DNA from 3 places in the Pontibacter sp. HJ8 genome. Region 2 is predicted to be linked to each of the others. Evidence: riboswitches for the same ligand, from Rfam matches in the RefSeq annotation. Region 2 holds a riboswitch; each other region holds the start of a gene.

Evidence for each region. A riboswitch is a leader RNA that binds a small molecule or an ion and turns the genes downstream of it on or off. The one in region 2 is predicted to bind S-adenosylmethionine.
Region 1: it holds a riboswitch for S-adenosylmethionine, as region 2 does, so the genes downstream of both, OB13_RS11410 (SusC/RagA family TonB-linked outer membrane protein) here and OB13_RS20235 (phosphoadenylyl-sulfate reductase) in region 2, are expected to answer to the same signal.
Region 3: it holds a riboswitch for S-adenosylmethionine, as region 2 does, so the genes downstream of both, OB13_RS01005 (O-acetylhomoserine aminocarboxypropyltransferase/cysteine synthase family protein) here and OB13_RS20235 (phosphoadenylyl-sulfate reductase) in region 2, are expected to answer to the same signal.

The regions. Positions count from the first base shown of each region.
Region 1 covers NZ_JSYF01000243.1:800-10,454, forward strand. Annotated here, with positions in the region: gene OB13_RS11405 (M14 family metallopeptidase) at 1-2,273, opposite strand, end outside; SAM riboswitch class I at 2,581-2,680, opposite strand; SAM riboswitch class I at 2,969-3,072, shown strand; gene OB13_RS11410 (SusC/RagA family TonB-linked outer membrane protein) at 3,513-6,524, shown strand; gene OB13_RS11415 (RagB/SusD family nutrient uptake outer membrane protein) at 6,608-7,969, shown strand; gene OB13_RS11420 (Na+/H+ antiporter NhaC family protein) at 8,063-9,397, shown strand; gene OB13_RS11425 (threonine synthase) at 9,558-9,655, opposite strand, start outside.
Region 2 covers NZ_JSYF01000627.1:18,488-28,142, reverse strand. Annotated here, with positions in the region: gene OB13_RS20240 (hypothetical protein) at 219-938, shown strand; SAM riboswitch class I at 1,042-1,143, shown strand; gene OB13_RS20235 (phosphoadenylyl-sulfate reductase) at 1,495-2,280, shown strand; gene cysD (sulfate adenylyltransferase subunit CysD) at 2,288-3,196, shown strand; gene OB13_RS20225 (sulfate adenylyltransferase subunit 1) at 3,198-4,451, shown strand; gene OB13_RS20220 (OsmC family protein) at 4,554-4,967, shown strand; gene OB13_RS20215 (trans-sulfuration enzyme family protein) at 5,057-6,223, opposite strand; gene OB13_RS20210 (TSUP family transporter) at 6,293-7,816, opposite strand; gene cobA (uroporphyrinogen-III C-methyltransferase) at 7,836-8,660, opposite strand; gene OB13_RS20200 (nitrite reductase) at 8,700-9,655, opposite strand, start outside.
Region 3 covers NZ_JSYF01000018.1:19,057-28,711, forward strand. Annotated here, with positions in the region: gene OB13_RS00975 (T9SS type A sorting domain-containing protein) at 1-545, shown strand, start outside; gene OB13_RS00980 (aspartate kinase) at 690-2,021, shown strand; gene lysA (diaminopimelate decarboxylase) at 2,014-3,159, shown strand; gene OB13_RS00990 (hypothetical protein) at 3,251-3,826, opposite strand; gene OB13_RS00995 (homoserine dehydrogenase) at 4,183-5,439, opposite strand; gene OB13_RS01000 (homoserine O-acetyltransferase family protein) at 5,420-6,478, opposite strand; gene OB13_RS01005 (O-acetylhomoserine aminocarboxypropyltransferase/cysteine synthase family protein) at 6,483-7,811, opposite strand; SAM riboswitch class I at 8,089-8,192, opposite strand; partial or broken gene OB13_RS01010 (SDR family oxidoreductase) at 8,460-9,655, shown strand, end outside.

The DNA of each region.
Region 1 (9,655 bases), on a different contig from region 2:
TGCGAAATATCCAGGTCCACTTCGTAGATCGAGCCGCCTACTGATCTGGCTCCTTCGGTCGGGGTGGCATCGGCAAAATCGATGCGCAGGTCTTTGCTGGCTGTATCGCGCACCGACACAACTTTGCCCTGCGCTATACCTTGCTTGATCGCCCATTCGGAGGCAGACTTGAAGGTGATCAGTGTGCCGCCATCCGCTACCCAACGCTTGAGTTTATCGACCGAAGCTTTGTCGAGGCCGTTGTAGGCGCCGCTTACCAGCACGATGGTGTTGTAGCGGCGCAGGTTCAGGCGCGGGAAGGACGTAAGGTCCACTTTGGAGATCGGCATGTGGAGCTGCTCGTCGAGCAGGAACCATACTTCGCCGGCTTCATAGGAGGTAATGCCCTGGCCCGTGAGCAGCAGCGCCTCCGGCTTGCGCAGCGTCTGGATGTTGTTGCTGCCCAGGTCGATGCCTTTCGCGCTCAGGCCGGTTTTCACCGATTCAAAGCCGATCTGTTTTTTCTGCGCTACTTCTGTTATCACTTTATACAGGGAGTCCGAAGAGATCTTTTGCGAAGCCACCGGAATGGTCACCGTACCCGGCTGGTAAGCTTTAGGCCCGGATGCCGTGGTGGCCGTGAACGGCTTGAAAACCGTCTGCGTGATCACGCCTTTGTCCTGTAACAGGTATAGCGCGCCGGCCGCGTTGTAGTCGGCCCAGTCGAGCAGGTAGGCGTAGTGGCTTTGCGCCGGCACAAGTGGAGTTACGGGTGCCAGTTCGGTAACACGTTTGCCCAAGGCACCTTTCGACTTCAGGCCGGCGTGCGGCAGGTTGTAGGCCAGCGCCAGCGTCCAGGTAGAAGCGTCGTAAAACACGCTGTCGTCAAACTCTTTTGTTTTGGCAAAGATCGACTCCACCAGGCGGTACTGCGGCTGCTCGGTCGGCACCACATACGCTTTGCCTTTCTCGAACTGCTGGCCGTCTACACGTTGGGATTTCTCCAGCTCGTATACTTCGATGCGGTGGTCGAGCAGCAGCTTGGTGAATTTGCGCAGGCGTGTGGCGTCGTAGTTTTCGCCGTACACGTAGGCCCGCACGCCGTTTTTGCGCCCGTCGGTCAGAGCCGACTGGTAGAACTCGCGCTGGTGCTTGAGCAGCGTCTCGCGGTTTTCCACAGAAGCTTTTACCGTGGCCAAACCGGTGGCCAGGTGGTTGCGGATGGTGAAAGCGAAGGTGAGTACCCCCAGCGAGTTCTCCTGCTTGTTGCCACGCGAGCTGGCCTGCTCGAAGGTGATGCCCACGCCGCCCTGAAAATCCGGATAGGTAGAGCCGTAGCCCGGGTAAATGTTGTCGTACTGCTCTTTGGTGAAGTATAGCGAGCCCAGCTCGTCCAGCGCCTCGGCGTGGTACTTGGCCAGCAGCACGTTCAGCCCGTCGTAGGTGCTGCGCGGGATCAGCCGGTTTTCCGAACTATAGGGTTTGCTCGGCTCGAAGTAATAGGTCGAGTTGGTACCCATCTCGTGAAAGTCGATGAACACGTTGGGCAGCCACTTGTGGTAAAACTCCATGCGGTTGCGACTCTCCACGTGCGCCAGCGGCAGCCAGTCGCGGTTCAGGTCAAACCAGTAGTGGTTGCCGCGGCCGCCCGGCCATACTTCGTTGTGCTCGCGGTCCGCCGGGTCGCTCACGGCCGGGTTGCCCTGGTGCATGCTCACCCAGTTGGTGTGGCGGTCGCGGCCGTCCGGGTTCAGCGCCGGGTCGATGAACACCACCGATTCCTTCAGGTAGCGTTGCGTTTCCGGATCCTGGTTGGCCGTCAAGTAATAGGCCGTGAGCATGGACACTTCGGTGCTCGATGACTCGTTGCCGTGCACGTTGTAGCCCAGGTGCACCAGCACCGGCATGTTCGCCAGCGCAGGCGCTGCCTTGGCTGGGCTGGCCAGCTGCAGGTGCTCCTGCCGGATCTGCTCCAGGCGGCCGTGGTTTTCCGGTGAGGTGATGGTGGCAATGACCTGCGGACGGTGCTCGTAGGTATAGCCGATGGTTTCGAAGCTCACTTTGTCGGACACGCGGTCGAGTTCCTGCAGGTAGGCCACCACACGGTCGTAGCGGGTTTGCCGCTCGCCGATGCCGTAGCCCAGGAACTGCTCGGGAGTGGGAATTTTGGGATTAAAGTTTTTCGTTTTAGGGAAGTAATAACTGTTCTGCGCCAGCAGCGGCAGCGCAACAAGTCCCCATAAGGCGAGGGTGAAGAGAAGCCTCCAAGCAGGCTTCCGGGTGTTGAAATGCATAGGAATGTAAGGTATGGATGAAAGAAAGACCAGGCGTAGAAGCCTTGTCCGAATAAGCAAATGAAGGGGCTAGTGCTGCAGCAGGCAGGCGCGGAAGGAGCAGGCAGAAAGCCTGCAAATGCAACCAGACGTTCCTCGTCCTGCAAGGCAGGAGGCCGAAGGTGACGCGCCGCGACAACTGGCAGGTGCCAAAGCCACAGGTTTACCTGCTACAACAGCAGGAAAGCGCGAACGAGGTGATGCTCAGAAAAGTGGTGAAGAAACCGGTGCGACCTGGATTGGCGCTGAAAGGTGTTTGCATGAGGAAAACTTATAGGTCCCAAAACTGGGCAGGAAGTAGCACCTGGTTACTCAACTGGTTGCTAGAGGGTCGCGGAGCCTGCTCTCTCACCTCTTCGGTATAAATTCGTTGCAAAGGTATACTCACCGTATCCTGATTTGCAAATATTATTTTTCATTCACCTTTTGCTGCCTCTTCCTAAGGTCTCGAAGCGCCCTCTTCTACTGGCAAATAACATCCTGTGAAAACGGCTAAAATTCGGGCACAGCGTCCAATGCAAAGCATTTTGTGTTTTACAAAGCCGTCTTCCCAAGTATAGCCAAACAGGATGTTTTAATTTTTGAACGAAAATATTTTTTACAAAAAGCTTGCATCACTAAAAATCCTGCCCTTACCTTTGCAGCATCTTTATCAAGATTTATAAAGAAGAGGGAAGAGAGCAGGCTCCGCGAACCTCTAGCAACCAGCAGTCATACTGAAAAGGTGCTAACTCCTGCCCAGTTTTGGGACATATAAATTGTACGCATGAACTCACAGCACACAAAACCAGCATTCTCGACAACCGTCTTATCATTCGAAGCAGCGCCCGCTGCCCTGATGTGTAGTTCTAGCTGTTGTTGTTAATCCGCAACCATTTCCCTGTTTACAGCTAAAAACACCCCGCCGGTGTAGCAGCTTCTCTGTATTCTTTTTTCAACCCATTTTTTTAATCTTGTTTTGAACATGGGCAATTCTCTACCCCAGTTACCGCCGTGCCTTTATGCGCTGGCCAATGCTTTCCGGAAGTTCTTTTCTTCCTGCTTAACTCCTGTTCCTGCTTACCAGCGAATGCGCATGTGCAGCTGTTGTTGCTAACACAAGAGTTGCACTAATACCATAAATCACTTTTTATACTTTCCCCTGACTGCAGACACACCAATTGCAGCACAGGATTACTTTGTCCACTTTTTAAAGATAAAATGCAAACACCTATCATAACTAAACTCGCGCGGCTGCTGTTTTCGCTGGGCCTCCTGCTGGCCTTCAGCAGCAGCGCGCTGGCACAAGGCGCCTTAACACAGGGCGTTGTAAAAGACGCCAAAACCGGCCAACCCCTGATCGGCGCCCGCGTGCAGATCAAAGGCACCGACAAAGGCACCGTAACCGGTGTGGACGGCAGCTTCAACCTGCCCGTAGAAAACGGCCAGACGCTCATCATTTCGAGCCTGGGCTATACCTTAAAAGAAGTAAAAGCAGACGGTCAACCCATCACGGTAGCCTTGCAGGAAGATGCCAAAGCCCTGGAAGAAGTGGTGGTGGTCGGCTACGGCACGCAATCGCAGAAGGCGATATCCAGCGCCGTGACCTCGGTTAACCCGCAGGAACTGAAAGGTATACCGGCGCCATCGCCGGACCAGCTCTTGCAGGGCAAGGCGTCGGGTGTGCAGATTTCGGCAGCCAGCGGCACGCCGGGCGGCGGCATCTTTGTGCGCATCCGCGGCAACACCTCCATCAACGCCAGCAACGAGCCTCTCTACGTGGTAGACGGCGTGTTCATCAACAACCAGTCGCTTTCGGGCCTGAGTCTGGGCGGGCAAACGACCAACCCGCTGGCCGACCTGAACCCGGCAGACATCGAAAGCATCGAAATTCTGAAAGACGCGAACGCTACGGCGATCTACGGTGCTCGCGGTGCCAACGGCGTGGTGCTCATCACCACCAAGCGCGGCAAAGCGAATGCCGGCACGCGCATCAATTTCCAGACCTACTTCGGGGTAGCGAAAGCGCCGAAGATCTATGAAACCGTGAATGCGCAGCAGGAAGCGGAACTCATCAATGAAACGCACCTCAACGACGGCGGCAGCCTGGCAACCCTTCCGTTCCGCTCGAGAAGCGAAGGCGGCTTTGGTTTACCGACAGAGCAGACGACCTACTCCCGCATCCCGGATGTGTTCCAGACGGCTACCACGCAGAGCTACGATCTGTCGGCCTCGGGTGGTGGCGAGTCCAACCGCTTCTTTTTGGGCGGGGGCTACTTTAAGCAGGAAGGCATCGTGAAGCCGGCCGAGTTCGAGCGTTTCAGCGGCCGTTTCAATTACGACCACCTGGTAAACAAGCGCCTGACCATCGGTACCAGCACCTCCGTGGCCTACAGCAAGCGCAACCAGAGCCGCAACGACGACAGCGCCCAAGGCGTGATCAACTCGGCTTTGTACGTGCCGACCTATTTGCCTGTGTTTAACCAGGACGGCAGCTACGCCCGCCACTCCATCTTCGACAACCACCTGGCCCTGATCGACAACCTCAACATCCAGGGCGAAAGCAGCCGCCTGATCTCCAACCTCTACGGCGAGTACGAGATCCTGAGCGGGCTTACTTTTAAGTCGAATTGGAGCATCGACTACAACGCCTATTCCGACAAAGTATACAACAACACCCAGATCAGCGTGGGCTTACCGGCTGGTAACGCCAGCCGCAGCGAGAGCAAGATGGTAACGCTCATCAACGAGCAGTTGCTGACCTACAACAAGCGCTTTGGCAACGACCATTTCCTCAACGTGATCCTGGGCAACACCGTGCAGCAGACCAAGTATAACACGCTTTCGCTTACCGGCCGCAACTTCCCGAGCGACAACTTCCAGGAAATTGCTTCATCTTCGCTGCAAACGGCTTCGACCAACTCGAGCCAGAACGGGCTGATCTCGTTCTTCTCCCGCGCCGGCTATACCTTCAAAGACAGGTATAGCATCGACGGCAGCGTGCGGGCCGACGCCTCTTCGCGTTTCGGCGCGTCCAACCGCTGGGGCGTGTTCCCGTCGTTGGGCGCTTCCTGGATCGTTTCCGAAGAAGCCTTTGCCCAGGACCTGCCGTTCGATCTGATCAAGCTGCGCGCCAACATCGGCGTGACCGGTAACCAGAACGGGATCAACGACTTTGCTTCACTCGGATTATGGAGAGCAGGCCGCAACTACGAAGGGCTGCCCGGCATCAGCCACCAGCAACTGGCCAACCCGGACCTGAAGTGGGAAACCACGCGCCAGTGGAACATCGGCCTGGACCTGGGACTATTAGAGAACCGCCTGAAACTGGAAGCCAACTACTATAACAAGTATACCAAAGACCTGCTGCTGGAAGTACCAGTGGCCGCAAAAACAGGCTTCTCGAGCGTGTTTGAAAACCTGGGCGAGATCAGCAACAAAGGCGTGGAATTGAACATTACCTCCACCAACATCGAACGTGATGATTTCTCCTGGACCACCAGCCTCAACATCGCCCGCAACGTGAACAAGATCGAAAAGCTGCCGATCCCGGTCAACCAGCACTCCCGCGACTGGATCCGGATGGAAGAAGGCGGTTCAGTGTATGATTTCTGGGTGTACAAGCAGCTGTACGTGGACCCGCAAACCGGCGACGCCGTGTATGACGATGTCGACAACAACGGTAGCATTACGGTAGCCGACCGCCAAATCGTGGCCAATGCATCTCCGGACTTTTTCGGTGGCCTGAACAACACGGTGCGCTACAAGGATTTTGATCTGGGCGCCCTGTTTTACGGTGAGTATGGCAACGAGATACTGAACCTGAACCGCTTCTTTATGGAGCACGGCGGCACACGCAACGGTTCGATCTCCTACCTGCCGGGCCAGCTCGACCGCTGGCAGCAGCCGGGCGATGTGACCGACATGCCACGCATGACCAGAAAAGGCAACAACTATACCTTGTCAAGCAGCCGCTTTATCGAGGACGGTTCGTTCCTGCGCCTGCGCTCGGTAACGCTGGGCTACACGGTGCCTTCGGCCGCCCTGAGCAAGTATAAAATTTCGAGCCTGCGCGTGTACGTATCGGGCACCAACCTCTGGACCCTGACCAACTATAGCGGCCTCGATCCGGAAGTGAACGTAGCCGGCAACAACCAGAACGTACGCGGCATCGACCACGCCGTAGTACCGCAGCCCCGCTCGTTCCAGGCAGGTTTAAATGTTTCTTTCTAAAAAAGACACAAGTAGCAAGACGTTAGACACAGGACTTTCTCCGAAGCTTACGGATGCGACAGAGTCTCTTAATTTTTACAACAATGAAGAAGATATTCACCAACTATAAAACACTTGCACTGGCTCTTTTGGTATCGCTCTCGGGCTGCGACAACATCCTGGAGCCGGAGCCGCGGCTGGACGTTTCCACCGCCCAAGCCATCACCGACAAACGCAGTGCGGAAGCCGCCCTGCTGGGTGCTTACAGCGAGCTGCAGAGCAACAACTATTATGGCTTCGAATACCCGGCATTGGCGTATTTGTCTGCCGACGAAGTGGACTGGTCGGGTTCCTACAACTTTTACCAGCAGTTTGATTTGAACGCCATACCTGCCGAGAACAGCTCCATCAAATCGGTGTGGAGCCAGATCTACCGGGTGATCAACGTATCGAACAACCTCATCGACAAGGTACCCGCCATCGAGGACCGCAACCTGACCGAGGCGCAGCGCCAGAAGCTCCTGGGTGAAGCCTACTTCCTGCGCGCCCTCTCATACTTCGACCTGGGCCGCGCCTGGGGTGGCGTACCGCTGGTGCTAAAGCCAACTGTTGACAAGAACAGTGGCGCAGGCATCAAGCGCGCTACCTTGCAGCAAACCTACGAGCAGGTGCTCGCCGACCTGGAGCAGGCAGAGACCTTGCTGCCTTCGCTCACTTCCCGCGGCAGGGCCTCAAAGGAAGCGGTTTGGGCTTTGAAAGCCAGGTTATACCTCTACCAGCAAAACTGGACCAAAGCCGAGGAGTACAGCACGCTCGTGATCAGCAGCGGCAAGGCTAGTCTGGTACAACCGTATAGCGCCTTTTACACCGGCAAGCTGACCAACGAGAGCATCCTGGAACTGGTGTACGACAACTCCGACCGCAACTCGCACGCCAACTACTGGCTGACCAGCAGCAAAGGCGGCCGTTATGAGTGGAAGCCTTCTGCCGCCATCATACAAGACCTGCGCAACCCGCAGGTAGGTGGCTCCCGAAGTGCCATTCTGGGCTCGCAGGTAGACAATGGCAAGGAAACCGTGTACGGACAGAAGTATAGCAAGATTGGCACAGGCGAAGACGGTGCTTTTGTACTTCGTATTGCCGAACAATACCTGATCCGCGCGGAAGCCAGGCTGAAGCAAAGCAACCTGCCGGGCGGCCTTGCTGACCTGAACGAGGTACGCAAAAGATCAGATCTTTCTCCGTTACTCGCACTTGACCTGAACGCTGCGTTGCTGGCCGTGGAGCAGGAGCGGGAAGTAGAACTGGCCTTTGAAGGACACCGCTGGTATGACCTGATCCGAACCGGCCGGGCCGAAACGGTGTTAGGTATCAGCGACAAGAATAAATTCCTTTATCCAATACCAAATAGTGAGATTCTGGCAGATCCGGATTTAGGGCCGGAAGACCAGAACCCGGGCTACTAATCTTTTTGTTACCATTGGCCGAAGGTGGCGCACCGGCAGTCGTAGGGCTGCTGGAGTCACCTTCGGCTTCTTATATTCATTTAATCACCTTGCATGAACCAGATTGACAGGAGTGGGGGCATTGCCCTGATTCCGTTTTTGATTTTCGTACTTACTTTCTTAGGGGCAGGCATCCTGCTCAACGACTTTTATGCCCTTCCATCGCCTGTGGCGGTAGGCGTCGGCATTATTTCCGCATTCTTTATCTTGAAGGGATCCGTTCAAGCCAAAGTGGAGGCCCTTATACGCGGCTGCGGTGATTCCAAAATTATCACCATGTGCCTCATATACCTGCTGGCAGGTGCTTTTGCTGCCGTTTCCAAAGCAGTAGGAGGGGTAGATGCCACAGTCAGCTTAGGGCTCAGCCTGGTGCCGGTGCAGTACCTTGCGTTAGGAATTTTCTTACTGGCCGTTTTCCTCTTAACTGCCACGGGCACTTCAGTGGGATGTATCGTTGCGCTGGGACCGATCGCCGTGGGACTGGCAGAGCAGAGCGATACTTCTATGCCCCTGATGCTAGGTTCCCTGCTGGGCGGCGCTATGTTCGGCGACAACCTTTCTTTTATTTCAGATACTACCATTGCCGCCACACAGACCCAGGAGTGCAGCATGAAAGACAAGTTCCGGGTAAATTTGCTCATTGCCGGGCCTGCCGCACTCCTCACCATACTGCTGCTGCTTGTAGCAGGGCATGAGCCCGGGGCAAGCTCTGCGGCTGCAGCCTTACCAGCCAATTTTTCCTTCTGGCAACTGGTGCCATACCTGCTGGTAATTGTACTGGCTGTGGTGGGAGTAGATGTATTTGTGGTATTGACGATCGGTACAATTGCCTCTGGCGTGGTAGGACTGTCGCAGGGTAGCCTGGAACTGCTGGGATTCAGCCAGCAGGTGTACGAAGGCTTCACTTCCATGACGGAGATTTTCCTGCTTTCGATGCTCACCGGTGGCCTGGCCGAGATGGTGCGTGAGGCGGGCGGAATTCAATTTTTGCTCGAGAAGGTGAGCGGCTCCATCAACGGAAAGCGTTCGGCGCAGCAAGGTATAAGCGCACTGGTGGCGGGTACCAACGCGGCCATCGCCAATAACACTGTTTCTATTGTGGTGACAGGGCCTGTAGCCCGCGACATCAGCCGTACCTATGGGGTCGACAAGCGAAAGTCGGCAGCTCTGCTGGATATTTACTCTTGTATTGTGCAGGGCTTGCTGCCATACGGCGCCCAGATACTGATTATGCTAAGCTATACCAATGGCAGTGTTTCTTTTGTGGATGTGTGGGCCAACGCCTGGTACTTGTATCTGCTGCTGTTTTTCAGCCAACTGGCCATCTTCACGCCATTTGTGGACCGTTACATCAGCAAACAACCGGCTGCTGCCCGCGTAGCAGCTTAAGATTACGCGTTTAAGATTTCACTTTTAGCCAAATGAAAAACCCCACTGGTATGTGCCGGTGGGGTTTTTTGCTTTTAGGCCGGTGGAGGGGCTAATTTAATACTCTGTGTTTGTGAAGTGGTGGTTAACCGATTTAGGTGTATCGTTCTTTTATACTTTCTTAGAAGATATCCAGGTTCTCCATGTATTTCTGGCCCGAGCCGGTGTTAAGCAACAGAATCTGCTCGTCAGGGGTAATACAACCTGTGTCCAGCAGTT
Region 2 (9,655 bases):
GCGAAGGTTAGCCAGCCACGGCAAACTTCGCAGCAGCAGGTATAGCAACATCCAAACCGGCTCTCACACACAAAGGAGTAACATCTCCCTCAGATTCTTCGTTTTTTAGGTAATCAGGCCGCCCGGCAGGTATAGCCGGGCAGCCTGATTACCTATCCGGAAATTATCACACAACTTAGTATCAGTGAAGCGCTCACAACAGCTAATACAGGACGCCTATGCAAAAGCTACCCATCAACTGGCTGACGGAAGGCCTTATCGATTTTGAATATAAAAAATACCTGCTGCTGTCTTACCTGCAGTCCGCCCGGGCTGAGTTCGGGCAGCAGCGCCTCTACCCTGTTTTCTCCGATCTCATCCTGCACTACCGGAACCTGCAGCAGGTAAAAGCGCACAAAAAACTGGTGTATGAAGCCTTTCCGCAACGCATCACCCGGGCCGACTTCGAGAAGCTCGAACTGGTGTATGAGAAAATCGTGGAAGACGATGAAACCATGCAGCAGATCGAGGAGATCATCCAGTTTGCCGCTCCCCTGTTTGTAAACGCGGTGGAGGAAGGCAAGGAGTTGTATAACTTCATCGAAAAGCACCTGGAGGTCAACCCGGTAGGAATCACGCCCATGTATTTTGATGAGGGTTACCTTTTCCTGGATGCTTTCCCGGGCAAGGAAACGCAGGTATACGGTTACCGCATCACGGTATTTGAGAACACGTATGAGAAGTACAGGGGCATCCACACGCAGCTGCTCCGGACCGTACGCCGCGGCCTGACCCAGACGCACGAGAACCTCAAAGTACAGCTGGTGAAGGAAAATCAGGAACTCCCCAACCCTGCTACCTTCGTGGTGGTTGCCAAAGTGCCCTGCCCCCTGGAGAGTGCGCTGCTGCCTATTGCCAAGCGCTCGCTGGTCAAATACGTGGCAACGCTGGCAGCTTAAAGACAGCGTTGCCAAAACATTTTGCACATTTCCTTATCGATTGATTGAATTAATCGATAATATTGTACTTCGGTAACTGTACTGTTTGTACGGAAACAGAAATAATTTATAAAGAAGAGGCGAGAGACTAGGCTCCGTGACCCTCTGGCAACCACCCTCTAGGCAGGTGCCAAATCCTAACCCGAATTGTCGGGATAGATAAATTCAAAAGCATTATGCAAACTGTTATTTCCACATCAACCCAGGATCCTGCTCGTAGTGCTACTACCTGCCTCATCCATTCTTCTGTTTTTACAATGCCAGATTCTCAGCAAAAAGCGCTAAGCTGTTGTTGCTGTTGCATGTGCTAATACATCACATCTCTCTCTAATTTCCGCAACGGCTCTGACCTGCGGATGATCCCTTCAGCTGTTTTTCCTATACCTAGCCTCCTGACCGGGGGCTTACAGCATCGTGTTTCGCTGTATGGGGTTTCCATGGCTGGCTCCATGTGAGGCGCACAGGTATAGCTGAGAGCAGGCAGGGGAAAATCTTTCCATAATTTAACATTGCTTACATGAGTCAGTTACTCACTTTAGAATCCAGGCTACCTGCGTTGTCTGCAGCCCTGGAAGGCAAATCAGTACCGGAAGGGCTGCACTTCCTGGCAACTGAATTTGAGGGCAGCATCGCCTTCTCCTCCAGCCTGGGTATAGAAGACCAGTTGATCACCCACTATATTTTTTCGGACGGGCTGCCGGTGCGGGTATTCACCCTCGATACGGGCCGGCTTTTTAATGAAAGCTATGCCTTGCTCAACCGCACCAATGAGCGCTACGGCCGGAAGATGGAAATCTACTTTCCCAAACACGACGCGGTAGAGCAATTGGTCAATGCCAAGGGCCCGCTCAGCTTTTATAACTCTCTGGAAGACCGCAAAGCGTGTTGCTACGTGCGCAAGGTGGAGCCTCTGAAGCGGGCCCTGCAGGGCGTGCAGCTCTGGATCACCGGCCTCCGGGCCGAGCAGTCGGACAACCGGCAGGGGATGCAACTGCTCGAGTGGGATCCGGGCTTCGGGGTGATCAAGTATAACCCGCTGCTTCACTGGACGCTGGAAGAAGTACGCGAGGCGGTAAAGTACTTGCAGGTGCCCTACAATCCGCTGCACGACAAAGGCTTTGTCAGCATTGGCTGCGCCCCCTGCACCCGGGCGATAGCCGAAGGCGAAAACTTCCGCTCCGGCCGCTGGTGGTGGGAAGACAGCTCCAAAAAAGAATGCGGCCTGCACACACATCAACCGGAAAACCACCCGGCTGAAGAAGCAGTCAGTTTTCCATCACCAAGCAAAGAAGCAATTCAGTAACAGCTATATGAACACAAGATACCTTAATTACCTGGACCAGCTGGAGGCAGAGGCCATTCACATCATGCGTGAGGTAGCAGGACAGTTCCAAAAGCCTGCCCTGCTCTTTTCCGGGGGCAAAGATTCCATCACCCTGGTACGCCTGGCTGAAAAGGCTTTCCGGCCGGGCAAATTTCCTTTTCCGCTGGTGCACATTGATACCGGGCACAACTTTCCGGAAGCCATCCGCTACCGGGACGAACTGGCCGGGCGCCTGGGCGAAAAACTGATTGTGCGCCAGGTAGAGGACACCATCCGGAAACAAAACCTGTCGGAGCCGACCGGCCGCTATGCCAGCCGCAACGGACTGCAAACCTATACCTTGCTGGAAACCATTGAGGAGTTTGGCTTTGACGCCTGCATCGGCGGTGCACGCCGCGACGAGGAAAAGGCCCGCGCCAAGGAGCGCATCTTTTCGGTGCGGGATGAGTTCGGCCAGTGGGACCCCAAGCGCCAACGCCCTGAATTGTGGAACATCTACAACGGCCATATCCAGAAAGGGGAAAACGTGCGCGTGTTCCCGATCAGCAACTGGACCGAGCTCGACGTGTGGAACTACATCCGGCGGGAGAACATCGCCTTGCCGGAAATATACTATACCCATGAGCGGGAATGCCTCATACGGGATGGTAAGCTGATGGCGACCTCCAACTTTATTTACCGTGATCCGGAAGACGTGGTGGTGACACGGAAAGTACGCTTCCGCACGGTAGGCGATATGACCTGTACCGCTGCGGTTGAGTCGGTGGCCTATGACACGGACAGCGTGATAGCCGAGATCCTGGAGTCAAAACTAAGTGAACGTGGTGCTACCCGCATCGACGACAAAATGTCGGAAACGGCGATGGAAGACCGTAAGAAAGGAGGATATTTTTAACATGGATATATTACGATTTATAACCGCCGGCAATGTGGACGACGGCAAAAGCACCCTCATTGGCCGGATGCTCTACGACACCAAACAGATCTACCTCGACCAGCTGGAAGCCATTGAAAGCTCCGGTCGTGTCAACGAGGACGGGGATATAGACCTTTCGCTGCTGACGGATGGCCTGAAGGCGGAACGCGAGCAGGGCATCACCATCGATGTGGCCTATAAGTACTTCAACACCGATAAGCGCAAATTTATCATAGCGGATGCACCGGGGCACATCCAGTATACCCGCAACATGGTCACCGGCGCCTCGAACTCTAACCTGGCCATTATCCTGGTAGATGCCCGCAAAGGCGTGCAGGAGCAGACCCGCCGTCACTCCATCATTTCCTCGCTGCTGGGTATACCGCATCTGGTCATCTGCATCAACAAGATGGACCTGGTGGGCTATGACGAAGCTATCTACAAGGAGATCGTGGCAGACTATACCCGGTTTGCCGGGAAACTGAACGCGAAAGCCATTTCGTTTATACCGGTGAGCGCCCTGAAAGGCGACAACATTGTGGATGGCTCTGACGCGATGCCCTGGTATACCGGACCAAGCCTGCTGCAGCACCTGGAGGAAGTACCGGTTTCGGCAGACTTTAACCTGGAGACCGCCCGTTTTCCGGTGCAGTACGTTATCCGTCCGCTCACGGCCGAGTACCACGACTACCGGGGCTATGCCGGCAAAGTGATCAGCGGCACCTATCGCAAAGGCGATAAAATAAGCGTGCTGCCATCCGGTCAGCATTCCGTGATCAAGTCGGTTGAGATTGCAGGCGCAGAACTGGAGGAAGCGTTTGCGCCTATGTCGGTAGTGGTGCAGTTGGAAGACGAACTGGATATCAGCCGGGGCGACGTGATTGTGAAACAGGAGAACCAGCCCGAACCTGTACAGGAATTTGAGGCGCTCGTATGCTGGATGCACAACAAGCCCCTCAAGCCGGGTGCCAGGCTGTTGCTCCGCCACAATGCCGCCGAAGTACGAAGCGTGGTCAAGGAAATCCAGTACAAAGTGGATGTAAACACCCTTGACCACCTGGAAGACATTGACCAGGTACAGCTCAACGACATTTGCCGGGTACTGATCAGAACAGCTTCTCCGCTCCTGCTCGATACCTATGACCAAAACCGCTCCAACGGGGGTTTTATACTGGTGGAGGAAACGTCATTTGCCACCGTAGGTGCCGGCATGGTAGCAGAACTGGCAGACTGATTTTATTGATCCCCTTCAAGCAAAATCCCCCACCCGCCCGGTAAAACTTGCAGGTGGGGGATTCCTTTTTTATTTTCGAACTTTAGAAACCAAGACCATCGCATGGAAATTAACCTAACCAGAATAGATCAGGATTTTCACTTTGAAGCAAAAGGTGCCGCCGGCGTAGCCGTGAATATAGACGGCGCCTCGGAGATAGGCGGGCACAATGCCGGCGCACGCCCCATGGAGCTCCTGCTCATGGGCCTGGGGGGCTGCAGCGCCATCGACATTATCCTGATCCTCAAAAAGCAACGCCAGCCACTGGAGCGTTTTGACATCAAGGTAAGCGCTGAGCGGCAGAAGGTGGAGGAGTTCAACCTCTTCAGCAACATCCACATCCACTTTATACTGGGCGGACAACTCGACGAAGAGAAAGTGAGCAAGGCCATTGCCCTCTCACTGGAAAAGTACTGCTCGGTGGCCGCTATCCTTTACAAAACAGCTACGATCACCCACTCCTTCGAGCTGGTGTAACACCTACTGACTACCAGAACCAAACAGGCCGCTCCTGCATTCGTAAAAGCGGCCTGTTTGGTTTTGAGCTGATCCTATACCTACCTTGGCTATACCTGAGCCAGTGCCTGCTGTACATCTGCTATTACATCCCCTACATTCTCCAGCCCGACCGATATACGCACCAGCCCGGGGGTGATGCCGGTCGCCTGGCGCTCCTGCTCGGTCAGCTTCGAATGCGTGGTGGATGCCGGATGCGTCACGATGGTGCGGGTATCCCCGAGATTGGCACTGATGCTCACCAGCTGCAGGTTATCAATAAATCGCCTGGCTGCTTCGTAACCACCTCTGACCGTAATGGTGATGATGCCGCCTCCCTGCCGCATTTGCCGTTTGGCCAGTTCGTACTGCGGGAAAGACGCCAGGAACGGATAGCGCACCTGCTCCAGCGCGGCATTTCCTTCCAGCGCCTGGGCCAGCTTCAGGGCGTTTTCACAATGCTTTTCCACACGCAACTGGAGTGTCTCCAGGCTCTTGGACAGCACCCAGGCATTGAAGGCAGACATGGCAGGACCGGTATGGCGTGAGAAATACCGGATCTCTGCGATCAGGTCTTTGCGTCCTACGGCTATACCTCCCAGCACGCGTCCCTGCCCGTCAATATACTTGGTGGCAGAATGAACTACGATATCCGTGCCGTAATCAACCGGGTTTTGCAGAATGGGCGTGGCAAAGCAGTTGTCGACTACCAGGATCAGGTTGTGTCTGCGCTTGAGCTCCCCGAGCCACTCCAGGTCGATGAGCTCCAGCCCCGGGTTGGAAGGCGTTTCGATCAGGATCAGCTTTGTCGCCGGCGTGATCAGTTTCTCCCACTCATCGGGCTTAGCAGCATCGGCATAGGAATGCGAAATGCCCCACTTGGGCAAGATGTTGGTAAGAAGCTGGTGGGTGGAGCCGAAAACAGAGCGGCAGGCCAGCACATGATCGCCGGACCTGAGCAGGGCGGCCAGGCTGGCAAACACGGCCCCCATACCGGAAGCAAAGGCAATCCCCTCCTCCGCTTTTTCGAGGTAACACATTTTGGTTAAGAGCTCATCCACATTGGGGTTGGAGTAGCGCGAGTACACATTTCCTTCTTCTTCTTCCGCAAACACGGCACGGGCCTGCTCGGCGCTTTCAAAAACGTAGCTGGACGTCAGGTATAGTGGGACTGAATGCTCCCGGTTGTGCGACTTCGGGGCCTGCAGCCGGATAGCGTTGGTTTCGTTCGTAGACATTATTTTTTTGAGCTGTTGTATGAAGGCAGCAGCGCCCGCAGACGCTGCCGCCGGGATTGAGGTTTTGTTTTAAACTACAGCCATCACAATCAGGCGCAGGCTGACGATGATCACGACTATACCTACAAACACCATCATGGTTTTGACGGGCAGGCGCCGGGCCAGCAATGCTCCGATAGGGGCTGCGATCATACCGCCCAGTACCAGACCCAGTATGATCTGCCAGTGCGTGAGCCCGATCAGTGTGATAAAGGTAACCGAACTGGCTACCGATACAAAGAACTCCGCCAGGTTCACCGAACCAATGGTATACATCGGGCTGCGGCCTTTGGCAATCAGCGTAGAAGAAACGATAGGTCCCCAGCCGCCTCCGCCGATGGCGTCGAGCAGGCCACCCATGGTAGCCAGAGGAGCAATGTTTCGCACCGGCTTTTTCTTCACCCGTTTCACCAGCGCTTTTTTCAGTATCAGCAGCCCCAGTACCAAGGTATAACAGGCTATCAAAGGTTTGATGATAAAGAGATATTCCTCGAGATTGTAAAGCAGGTACGCCCCGATGATAGCCCCTACCACACCCGGCAGCACAAGGGATTTGAAGAGCTTGCTGTTTACGTTCCCGAACCTAAGGTGCATCAGCCCGGAAACCCCGGAAGTGAAGATCTCGGAAGCGTGCACGCTGGCACTTGCCGCTACCGGCGATATGCCGAAGCTGAGCAGGAATGTTGTGGCGCTGACGCCATAGGCCATCCCCAGGGCACCATCGATCAGCTGCGCTACAAAACCTGCCAGAATAAAGATCAGAATCTCCGAATCAACCTGCGCGGCTACTTCCCAGGCCAGTTTGCCCCAGACTTCGAAGGGAATATAGCTGAACAAGAGGTGGCCCGTCACCATCAGGGCAAGAGCGGCCAGGGTATAGATCAGGGTCCGTTTCACATGAAAGCGCTTCCGCTTCTTTGCCGGCTGCTGCGGACTTACCAGCACCTGCGTGATCTCGTCGAGCTTCCGTACCTTGTCCGAAAAATCGCCTGCCAGGGTAGCGCGTATCTTCGTCAGATTGGCCAGCACCTGCTCCAACTCTCCCGGCAGGGTATCGTGCAGCACCTCCTTCACCCGTTTGGCTACCGTGGGAGATTTTCCGTTGGTCGAAATTGCCAGCTTCAGGCTTCCCTTTTGCACAATGGAGCCCAGATAAAAGTCACATTCCTGTGGCGTATCGGCTACGTTGACCAGTATTTTGTGTACCCGCGCCAGGTCCCGGATAGCTTTGTTCAGGGGCTTTTCATTCGTAGCGATCAGCACGATATCTTTTCCTGGCAGGTCAGCTTCCTCAAACCCGCGCAGGCAGAGCGTCAGGTTCGGATGCTGCTCGGCTAAGGTATAAATCTCATCCCGTATCTCGGGGGCTACCAAAGTGATGGCTGCCCCCGGGCTGTTCCGGAGAATGGCCGACAGTTTTTCCAGCCCTACCAAGCCCCCTCCCACTACCAGCGTCTGCAGTTCTTCCAGCTTGAGGAAGACAGGGAAAAGCGGATTCTGCACTTGCTCAGCCGTTGCTGCCGGCACAGGTACTACTTCTGTTTCGATGCTCATATTCTGCTATACCTTCGACCTACTGTGCCTGCAGTTGCTGCCCCACACTGAACTCCCGTGCGTAACGTAAAGCCGGATGGTAAGCCACGACTTCTCCGATGATGATGATAGCAGGGGCACCCACACCTTTTGCCCGCACCCGCTCCTCAATATTGTGGATGTTGCCGATCGCCATCTTTTCATCGGGCAAAGAGCCGTTCTGGATGACGGCCACCGGTATATCCGCTTTGCCGGCTTTCGAAAACGTTTCCACGATCTCAGGCAGTTTGCTAATGCCCATCAGGATGATGACACTGGCGTCCGAGGCAGCGGCCAGTGGGATGTCTTTTGATAATTCGCCGGAACTCGTGGTACCCGTAATCACCCAGAAGCTTTCGTTCACGCCGCGTAAAGTTAGGGGAATTTGCTGCAACTCAGGCACCGCAATGCTGCTGGAGATGCCGGGTACTACAGATGTCGGTATGTTGAACTTATCGGCATGGGCCAGCTCTTCGTAGCCCCGGCCAAACACGAAGGAATCTCCTCCTTTCAACCGCACCACGTGCCCATAGGTATAGGCAAGATCCACGATCAGGTTGTTGATGTCCTCCTGCTTATAACTGTGCGCCCCGGCACGTTTGCCCACATATATTCTAGGCACTTGGGCCGGCACATACTGCAGCAGTTCAGGGTTAACGAGCGCATCATAGAGCACTACGTCTGCCTTCGCCAGCGCCTTTATACCTTTCACGCTGATCAGATCGGGGTCGCCGGGACCTGCGCCGATCAGGGTTAATTTTGGTGGATGATAGGTTGTATGTTGAGTCGGCTGTGCGCCTTTTATTTCTTTTCTTCTTGATGCCATGGTTGTTGAATTTTGAATGTGTGAAGGAACGTATCCTTACTATTTGACCAGCTTCCTTTCTGCTCTGAGGCTGGTCGCCTGCTGCAAGAACTGCAGCGCCCGGGCCAGGTATTCCCGGGCAAAAGCCTCTCCCGGCTCCTGTTTGTTCAGCTGCAACACAACACTTCTGAAGTCAGGAGAAAAGCTAAAATCTCCGGTTACCACATAGTGTGTATCAAAGTCGCTGAGGATACCATGCTGCGTATTACAGGTCACTCCTTTGTCGAGTAGCAGCGCTTTGGCCGTGCTGATGAAGGCGGTATACCCATAGTAGAGGGCGTCGGCAAAGCGCTTGTCTTCCAGCGCCTCTGCTGCCCACTCCAGCTTCTCGTCTGACTCATAGAGGAGGGTTGCCACCAGGTCTATCATCACCCCGGCACATTCGCCTACCCCAATGGCTGTTTCAAAGGCGCCTTCGTGTCCCCAGTCGATCAACCCTTCCGGCTGCAAGGTGCTCAGGTCGGCCAGCGGCTTGAGCAGCTGGAAGAAATAGTTCTTGCCCTGCCTGTCGTAGTAGTGGAAGAAATTCTCCCCTTCCACTTTGTTCAAGGTATAGTCGTTGATGACGCGGCGCAGCACCTCCGGCCCTCGCTTGCTGGGCACCTTGATCACTTTTTGCGCCACACGGCCCTCGCCGTTGCCCAGGGTGCCACCACCCAGCAGCACCTGCAGGGCGGGCACCACCCGGTCGCCGTTCTTAAGGGAGGAGCCATGAAAGCCCAGACTGCTCATGCCATGCTGTCCGCAGGAGTTCATGCAGCCGCTGATCTTTATTTTCAGGTCTTTGTTGAACAGGAACTCCGGGTACTCTTCTACCACTACCTGCTCCAGCACTTTCGTAATGTTGGTGCTGTTGGAGATGCCCAGGTTGCAGGTATCTGTCCCAGGGCAGGTGGTAATATCGGCCAGGCTGTCGTACCCCGGACTGGCCAGCCCAAGCTCCTGCAAGCGGAAGA
Region 3 (9,655 bases), on a different contig from region 2:
AACTGGTTTACTTTACGGCTACTGTGCGGGATAACCAGGTAACGCTGCAATGGCTCACCGCATCGGAGCAGAACAACGACCGGTTTGAAATTGAGCGCAGCAGCGATGCGAAGTCTTTCGAGAAGGTGGGAACCGTAAAAGGTATAGGCAACTCCAGCGTGGAGAACAGGTATGCGTTCCAGGACAAAGCTCCGGTCAACGGAACCGTTTATTACAGGCTGAAGCAAGTGGACCTTGACGGAGCCTTCGCCTACAGCAAAGTAATTGCTGTATCGGCAAAAGGACTGGCCAGCGAACTTACCACGCAGGTATACCCGAACCCGTTCACCGACATTATCAAGGTGACACTTACGGCGCCTCAGACCCAGCAGGCAGAACTCTTCCTCTTTGACATAAACGGCAAACAGGTGCTGCGTAAGACACTCGAACTGGAGGCAGGTGCCAATGCCCTGGAACTGTCACTGCAGCAACTCAACTCAGGCATGTATATTCTGAAGATCGTAGGCAGTGGCATGGAGTCCACGACCAAGATCATTAAGAACTAAGCCATACCTATACCTTCAAAGCAAAAGCGGCGGCCCGGAAAGGCTGCCGCTTTTTTGTTGCATAAAATGCAATCACCCTGATGTTTCTATCAGGAAACTCTGCACTTTTCATTAATTTTGCTGGAATTATAAAAATCTTACTTCATGAAAGTTCTAAAGTTCGGAGGGACCTCCGTAGGTTCAGCCGCAAGAATGAAAGCGGTGGCTGACCTGATCCATGACGGGGAGCCTAAAATCGTGGTGCTCTCGGCGATGTCGGGTACTACCAACCAGCTGGTACAAATAGCGGAGAAGCTATACCAGAATGACAACCAGGAAGCGAATGCGCTGATCAATGCGCTGCATGATACCTATAAACAGGTCGTAGAAGTACTCTACACCACCGAAGATAAAAAGAAACAGGCCCTGGAGCTGCTACATAATCATTTCGATCACATACGTTCCTTCACACTCGACCTCTTTACCATTTATGAAGAGCGCGCTGTGCTGGCACAGGGTGAACTCCTGTCTACTGCTCTGTTCCAGTTTTTCCTCGAAGAGCAGGCTATACCTTCTGTGCTGCTGCCCGCCCTCAACTTTATGAAGATAGATGAGAACGAAGAGCCGGACACGGACTACATCGCCAAAAACCTGAAGGCTGAACTGGAAAAGTACCCGGGTGCTACCCTCTTCATTACGCAGGGGTACATCTGCCGCAATGCTTTCGGGGAAGTGGATAACCTGAAGCGGGGTGGCTCCGACTACTCTGCATCCCTGATCGGTGCTGCCGCTGACGCATCTGAAATCCAGATATGGACCGACATTGATGGCATGCACAACAACGATCCGCGGATTGTAAAGAATACGTTCCCGATTGCGGAATTGTCTTTTGATGAAGCGGCAGAGCTGGCTTACTTTGGGGCAAAGATCCTGCACCCTTCCAGCGTATTGCCTGCCAAGCAGAAGAACATTCCGGTGCGCCTGCTCAATACCATGCAGCCGGATGCGCACGGCACCACCATCTCCTCTAAGAGCAGCGGTGGCAGCATCAAAGCGGTGGCTGCAAAAGACGGCATCACGGCGATCAAGATCAAATCGGGCCGCATGTTGCTGGCCTATGGTTTCCTGCGCAGTGTGTTTGAAGTGTTCGAACGGTATAAGACGCCGATCGACATGATCACGACATCGGAAGTAGCGGTGTCGATCACGATCGATAATCCAAAGTTCCTGAACGAGATTGTACAGGAGCTGGAGGAATTTGGCCAGGTAGAAGTGGATGAAGACCAAAGCATTATTTGTGTAGTCGGTGACTTTATCGCAGCGCGCAGCGGCTCCGGCCTCAAGATATTCGAATCGTTGAAAGACATTCCGCTCCGCATGATCTCCTACGGCGGAAGCAAGAACAACATCAGCGTTTTGATCAACTCAACCGATAAGGAAAAAGCCCTGATCTTACTGAATGACGGCATTTTTGAAAGGAGCACAAACCATGCTTAATCTATCCCTACAGGAGCTGCAGCAGCATGCCACTCCCTTCTATGTATACGACCTCAACCTGCTGCGCCAGACATTGCAAAAGGCAAAACTAGAAGCCGACAGGTATAACTTTCATGTGCACTATGCCCTGAAGGCCAATACCAACGGCCCGGTGCTGGACGAAGTGCGCCGGGTAGCTTTTGGTGCTGATTGCGTAAGTGGCAATGAAGTAAAGTGTGCGATCGAAAACGGCTTTAAGCCGGAGCACGTGGTTTTTGCCGGCGTGGGCAAATCGGACGCCGAGATCAACTATGCGCTCGATCAGGACATCTTTTGCTTTAACTGCGAGTCAAGTCACGAACTCCTCGTGCTGAATGAATTGGCAGAGGCAAAGGGCAAGACAGCACGCATCGCGCTGCGCATCAACCCGAACGTAAATGCCAATACGCACAAGTACATCACCACGGGCCTGGAAGAAAACAAGTTTGGCATCAACGCCTGGGAACTGCCGGAAGTAGTGGCGCTGCTCAAAACACTGCCGCACCTGTCGCTGATTGGCCTGCATTTCCACATCGGTTCTCAGATCACCGATCTGTCTGCTTTCCGGAATCTGTGCACCCGGGTCAATGAATTTCAGGACTGGTTCCAGTCGCATAACCTGCAGCTGGAGCACATCAACGTAGGCGGTGGACTGGGCGTGGATTACTACAACCCGGAGCAACAGCCTATACCTGATTTTGAAGCTTATTTTGCTTTGTTCAACCAGTTTCTGGAACTGCGCCCCGGCCAGCAGGTACATTTTGAACTGGGCAGGGCACTGGTAGCGCAAAGCGGTTCGCTTATTTCTAAGGTTCTCTACATCAAAAAAGGCGTAACGACCAACTTCGCCATTCTGGATGCCGGCATGACCGAACTCATCAGACCCGCGCTCTACCAGTCGTATCACAAAATAGAGAACCTCACCAGTACCGCAGCAGAAGAACGCTATGATGTGGTAGGCCCTATCTGTGAATCGTCGGACTGCTTTGGGAAGGCCGTGGTACTTCCGGAAACAAGCCGGGGCGACCTGATGGCCATTCGCACGGCCGGTGCCTATGGCGAGGTCATGGCCTCCGCTTATAACCTGCGCGACCGTGTCGCGGCTGTCTACATGAGTTAGACCTGAAAGTATACCTATAAAAAAAGCCCCTGTTCCGGTATCAGAACAGGGGCTTTTTTTATATAAACATCAATGAAACTATGGCAAGGTGTTACAGATCCAGCGATACCACAAAATCAGGTTCTGCTTGTTTTACGGCCGGCTGCTCCTGAAAGAAATTGGCCATTTCCAAGGCATTCCCGCGGGAGTTCTTATCGGCCCGCAGCACAAAGGTATTGTCATCCAAAGCGGTGACGATCACTGTTTTGGTGGCATTCGCCAGACGTTTTACGATCAGCTCGGCCTGTTGCTGCCCGCTTATAGTAACCAGAAACTCGTTGGATATACCCCGTAATTGAACCATGCCATCCTCCTCTGTCAAAAAATAAGGGGCTGCATAGGCTATGTTAGGGTCCAGTTGCAATTGCCGGATCGCCTGCCCGACCTGCTTGCAGTTCAGGCCCTCCACCAGTTTCACCGGGTACATCCTGGCGGAATTAGTTCGTACCGGCTGGCCGAGCTCTTCTATAAAACCATACCCTGCAGCGGCCGCTACGGCTTGTTCGTGGGTATATTCGTCCGGGAAAGAAACCAGGATCATTTTGCTGTAAATGGATCCCAAAGCTTTCGGCTGACCAGCAGCCTGGTAACTGTACGCTCCGCAGGGAGCACCATCTGCTATCTGCAAAGGATTCAGAAGACCCGGGTCAAAACGCACGTTGCGTATCGGAGATGCAGTGTCGTTCCTACAGGAAGAAAATATGATTATTAGAAGCAGATAGCCAAGCCAGGGTATATAAGTTTTCATTGCCGTCAGTATTACGTATCGTCCATAATTATTCTTTGTACGACTGTAATAACAGAAGAGCCATAAATATCAATCTTATTTATATAGATATTTTACAGCCCATCTACTAAACCCTGACAGGTAGCTATTTACTGATTTTGCATATTCAATAGATGCAATTTTAAAATCAAATAATTAAAAATATTTAAATAGCATTATTTTAACAATTTCGAAATTTCTATTTTTTGTTCCGGCGGTCACGACACGAAGGCCGCCGCCGGGCTGGCATCCAGCTGCAGGACATCTTCCAATGGGACTGATTGTGGAATGAGTGCAACAAATATGTTGTTTTGCTTGATCAGCTCCTGCTGCTGAAAAACCTCCTGCGGTTTCACCCGGACTACTACCTGTCCGGGTACCTCCATGCTGTACACTTCCAGCGGACGAAGCTGCTGCAACAGGGACTTCAGCTGCTGCTCCGGGCCCTGCAGGAGCAAGGTAACGGCATCTGCTGCCATCACAGCAGCCGGGGAGTTCACACAAAGCTTCGGATAGGTATAGCGGTATCCGCGAAGTGCGGCGGTCACATCAGCCCAGACAGCGGAACCCGTCGGATGGCTGCCTGCTCCGCGGCCTTTCAGAAACTGTTGCCCTGCAAATCGGGCATTTATTTCTACCCCATTGAACTCCGCCTCCACTGCATGCAGCGCATCATCAGCGGTCACAAATGTTGGGATTACCTGCAGCGACACATTGCCTTCCTGGTCCGGTTTTATGGTGGCTACCAGTTTTATCTTGGCTCCCAGCGAAGCCGCCAACTCTACCACTTCCGGGGTGATGTGGCTGATGCCGAAGTGCAGCACCTGGTCCGGGTGCACCAGCAGGCCATAGGCATGTGCTGCCAGGATGCAGAGCTTGTTGAGAGCGTCTATACCTTCTACGTCCAGGGCAGGATCCGCTTCTGCAAAGCCCAGGGCCTGGGCCTGCTGCAGCGCCGAGGCGTAGGTGCCGCCTTCATTCTGCAATTTGCTCAGGATGTAGTTGGAGGAGCCGTTGAGTATACCCCGCACTTCCAGCAGCGGCTCAGCGCCATAATAGGCCTCCAGCGTGCGCAGGATCGGGATGCTGCCGCAAACGGATGCTTCGTAGAGCAAAACACCGCCATAGCGCTGCTGCAGCTGAATCAGCTCCGGCAGGTTTTCGGCAATCATCTTCTTATTGGCTGACACAACCGTTCTGCCCTGCAGCAGCGCCTGCCGCACAATGAGCAGGGCCTCTTCCGGGTCACTGATCAGCTCTGCCAAAATATCGAGTGACTTGTCCTGCAGCAGCTCCTGCACATCGTAAGTAAAGGCAGCCGTTGGCAGCGTGCGCGGTTTCTCTTTGTCCTTCACGCAGATACGACCTACTTCCAGCCCGAGGTGTTTGTTTGCCTCTACCACATCATAAAGTCCCTGTCCCACGCAGCCAAACCCGATGATGCCGATGCGCTTCTTAAATTTCTGTATTTTCATAGTGTACTATTCTTACTGGATCTGTACTGTAAAACTCGTTAATAGCCCGGCTAAGCTGCTCTGTCTCTACCAGGAAGCCATCATGCCCGTAGCAGGAATGTAGAAGAGCAAAGCTGGAGCTGGGCACCTGTTGGTGCAAAAAGCGCTGCTCCTCCACCGGAAAGAGCAGGTCTGTATCCACTCCCACAAAAAGGCATCGGGCTGCCACATGCCCCAGGGCTTTGGACACGCCTCCCCTGCCCCTGCCGATGTGGTGCGAATCCATCGCTTTGGAAAGCAGCCAGTAGGTATAGGCATTGAAACGTTTTGTCAGCTTCTCGCCCTGGTATACCTGGTAAGAGGCCGCCCGGAAGTTGTCAGTGATGCTGTTGCCGGGCTCCTGCTGCGATGCCTCATAGCAGCTGTAGTGCCTGTAAGAAAGCATGGCGATAGCACGGGCCGTTTTCAACCCCTCCAGCCCCGCTTCCCCGGAGTTACTGCTCCAGCTCGGGTCCTGCCGAATGGCCATGCGCTGGCTCTCGTTAAATGCGATACCCCAGGCAGAGTGGCGCGCATTGGAGGCCACGTGTACCAGACGCTGAAAAACTTTTGGCTTCAGCACCGCCCACTCCAGCGCCTGTTGCCCGCCCAGCGAGCCTCCAATCAGGGTATGCACCTGCTCCAGCCCCAGTTCCTGCCGCAGCAAATCAAAAGCCTGCACAATGTCCCGGTTGGTGAGTTGCGGAAAGCTGTGGTAAAAGGGTTGCAGCGTTTTCGGGTTAACTGACAAAGGCCCGGTCGAGCCGTAGCAGCCGCCCAGCGTATTGGCACAAACTATAAACCAGTCAGCAGGATCATACAACTTGCCTTCGCCGAACAGACCGCTCCACCAATCGGTGAAGTCAGCGTTTCCGGTAAGGGCATGGCATACCCATACCACGTTGTTCCGCTCCTTGTTCAGGTGGCCATAGGTGGTATAGGCGAGTTTGAAGCCGGGCAGTATAGCGCCCGACTCCAGCTCAAAAGCCTGCTGATAATAAAAATCTAAATGAGTTGGCATTCTGTTACTGTAAAACGGGTTCTGATTGACCTTGTCGCACGCTGGCAAAAGCATGTTCGAGGTCAGCTTTGATGTCGTCGATATATTCTATGCCGGCAGATAAACGGAGTAAGGTGGGTTCTACGCCGGCGTTTGCCTGTTCCTGCTCCGATAACTGCTGATGCGTGGTGGATGCCGGGTGTATGATGAGGGTTTTGGCGTCGCCTACGTTAGCGAGGTGGCTGACCAGTTGCAGGCTGTTGACAAATGTTTCTGCCTGTTTCTTATCGCCCTTCAGCTTGAAAGACAGCACACCACCATAGCCCCGCTTGAGGTACTTTTTAGCCAGCTCGTGGTATTTGCTGGATGGCAGGCCCGGGTAGTTCACGCTTTCCACCTGCTCGTGCTGCTCCAACCACTCGGCCAGTATCTGCGCATTCTGCACCGTGCGCTCTACCCGCAGCGAAAGCGTCTCCAGCCCCTGTAACAGAAGGAACGAGTTGAAAGGACTGATGGCAGGACCGAAATCCCGTAAACCTTCTACCCTGGCCCGGATTGAAAAGGCGATGTTCCCGAAAGGACCATCGGCACCGAATACTTCCCAGAAGTTAAGCCCGTGATACCCTTCGGATGGTTCGGAGAATTGCGGAAACTTGCCGTTGCCCCAGTTGAAATTACCACCATCCACGATTACGCCGCCTATGCTGGTGCCATGGCCGCCGATCCACTTGGTAGCGGACTCCACCACCACGTTGGCTCCATGCTCCAGCGGACGGAAGAGGTAACCGCCGGCACCGAAGGTATTGTCCACCACCAGCGGAATATTGTGCGCACTTGCCAGCGCAGCGATGGCCTCAAAATCCGGAACATTGAAGCGCGGGTTGCCAATCGTTTCCACATAAATAGCTTTGGTATTTTCGTCGATCCGCTTGGCGTAGCTTTCCACTTCATCATTCTCTGCGAAACGTGTTTCGATACCGAGTCGCTTAAAGGACACTTTGAACTGGTTAAAGCTCCCGCCATAGAGATTGCTGGAGGAAACAAAATTGTCACCGGCCTGCAGAATATTGAAAAGTGCGATGAACTGAGCCGCCTGTCCGGACGCCACTGCTACGGCTGCCACACCACCTTCCAGGGCCGCGATGCGCTTTTCGAACACATCCGTCGTGGGATTCATGATGCGGGTATAGATGTTGCCGAACTCTTTCAGGGCAAACAGGTTCGCACCATGCTCGGCATCCTTGAAAGCGTAAGAGGAGGTCTGGTAGATAGGAACTGCGCGTGAGCGGGTTGTCGGGTCTATTTCCTGGCCGGCGTGCAGCTGTAACGTGTCGAAATGAAATGGAGTTGCCATAGTGGTTCTGATTTGAGATAAATGATAGATTAGATTAGCTTGTCTGAGACAAGAATTAAGAGATTGCGACATGACCTATCGCTACAGGCAATGCCAGTGGCTTAGCAGAAATGCAGCAGGGTGAGTGGAGGTTTGCGTGCTAGCAACAGCAACAACACATGCGCATAGCGTTACACATGAGAGCATGTGCTGCGGCATGGGTAGAAACAGGCAGATAGGCTGCCGGTAATGATAAAAATGACTGAGCTGGTTTAATTCCCTTTTTCATACTGTTATCAATTTATAGTCTTCCGAACATCCGGAATCAGGAATTAGCACCTTGCCTGGTGGCTGGTTGCTAGCGCTTCACAGAGCCTGTCTCTCCGCGCTTCTTTATAAATCAATACCCCTCGGGATATCTGACTTGATGGTTGCAATATTAGGGAGCGATTTTAGTAAATCCAAACTTCTATTGAATTAAATTTCAATTTTTCGAATAAATTTAAAAATATGCTACTGTATACCAAGCCTTTACAAAACAGGAATTTTCACAAGCTATACCTTGTGGTAACATCCCCTGTAACAGATAAACTTGCAGCACCGGAACATAAGTAAGGCCCGGCTGTTCTCAACAGTAAACCATAATCGAAAACAAACAAACCAGCAGCAATGAAGATACTCCTGACAGGCGCAAACGGCTATATAGGCAAACGACTACTGCCTGTGCTGGTTGAGCACAAGCATGAAGTGGTATGCCTCGTGCGGGATCCGCGCCGCTTTGTGGTAGCCGATAGCCTGAAGGAAAAAGTACAAGTGGTAAAAGGCGACCTGTTAAAGCCCGATACACTCGAAGGACTGCCAAAAGACATTGATGCGGCGTACTACCTAGTACATTCGATGGGCGCAGGCAACGTCGATTTCATGGAGGCAGAGCACGCATCGGCTGTCCATTTTGTAGCCTACCTGAACCGCACCACTGCCCGGCAGATCGTATACCTGAGCGGCATTGCCAACGATGCCCAGCTCTCCAGGCACCTGGCGTCGCGGCTGCAGGTAGAAGACGTGCTGGACCGGGCAAAAGCTTCTCTGACGGTGTTGCGGGCAGCCATCATCATCGGCTCCGGCAGCGCGTCTTTCGAGATCATCCGCGACCTGGTAGAGAAACTGCCGGTAATGATCACTCCCCGATGGCTGTATTCCAGGTGCCAGCCTATTGCCATACGGGATGTGGTCTTTTACCTGACTGAGGTACTCGACAGGCCGGATTGCTACGGGCGTCGCTTCGAGATCGGCGGACCCGATGTACTTACCTACAAGCAGATGCTGGAGCAACTGGCCCGGTTCCGGAACCTGAAGCGGCGCATCTATACCTTGCCCATACTCACACCCAAACTGTCGTCTTACTGGCTCTACTTTGTCACCAGCACCAGCTATTTCCTGGCCCGCAGCCTGGTAGAAAGCCTGCGGAATGATGCCCTTGTAAAGGATACAACCCTGCAGGAACTCATCCCCCACAAATGCCTCAGCTATGAAAGCGCTGTCAATCTGGCTTTTACCAAGATGGAGCAGAACCTGGTGGTATCCAGTTGGAAAGATGCCCTGGTCAGCGGCACTATCCTCCCCGACTTCATGGATTTTGTACAAATACCAGAACACGGCGTGCTGACAGACAGGCAGAAAGCCCGCTTTGACCGGGACCCGGAGGAGGTGATGAACAACATCCTGAGCATTGGTGGTGAGCGGGGCTGGTACAAAACAGATTTCCTGTGGCAGCTACGGGGTCTGCTCGACAAGATGGTGGGAGGTGTGGGTTTGCAGCGGGGCAGGCGGCATGCAAAAGACGTCATAGCCGGCGACACCATTGA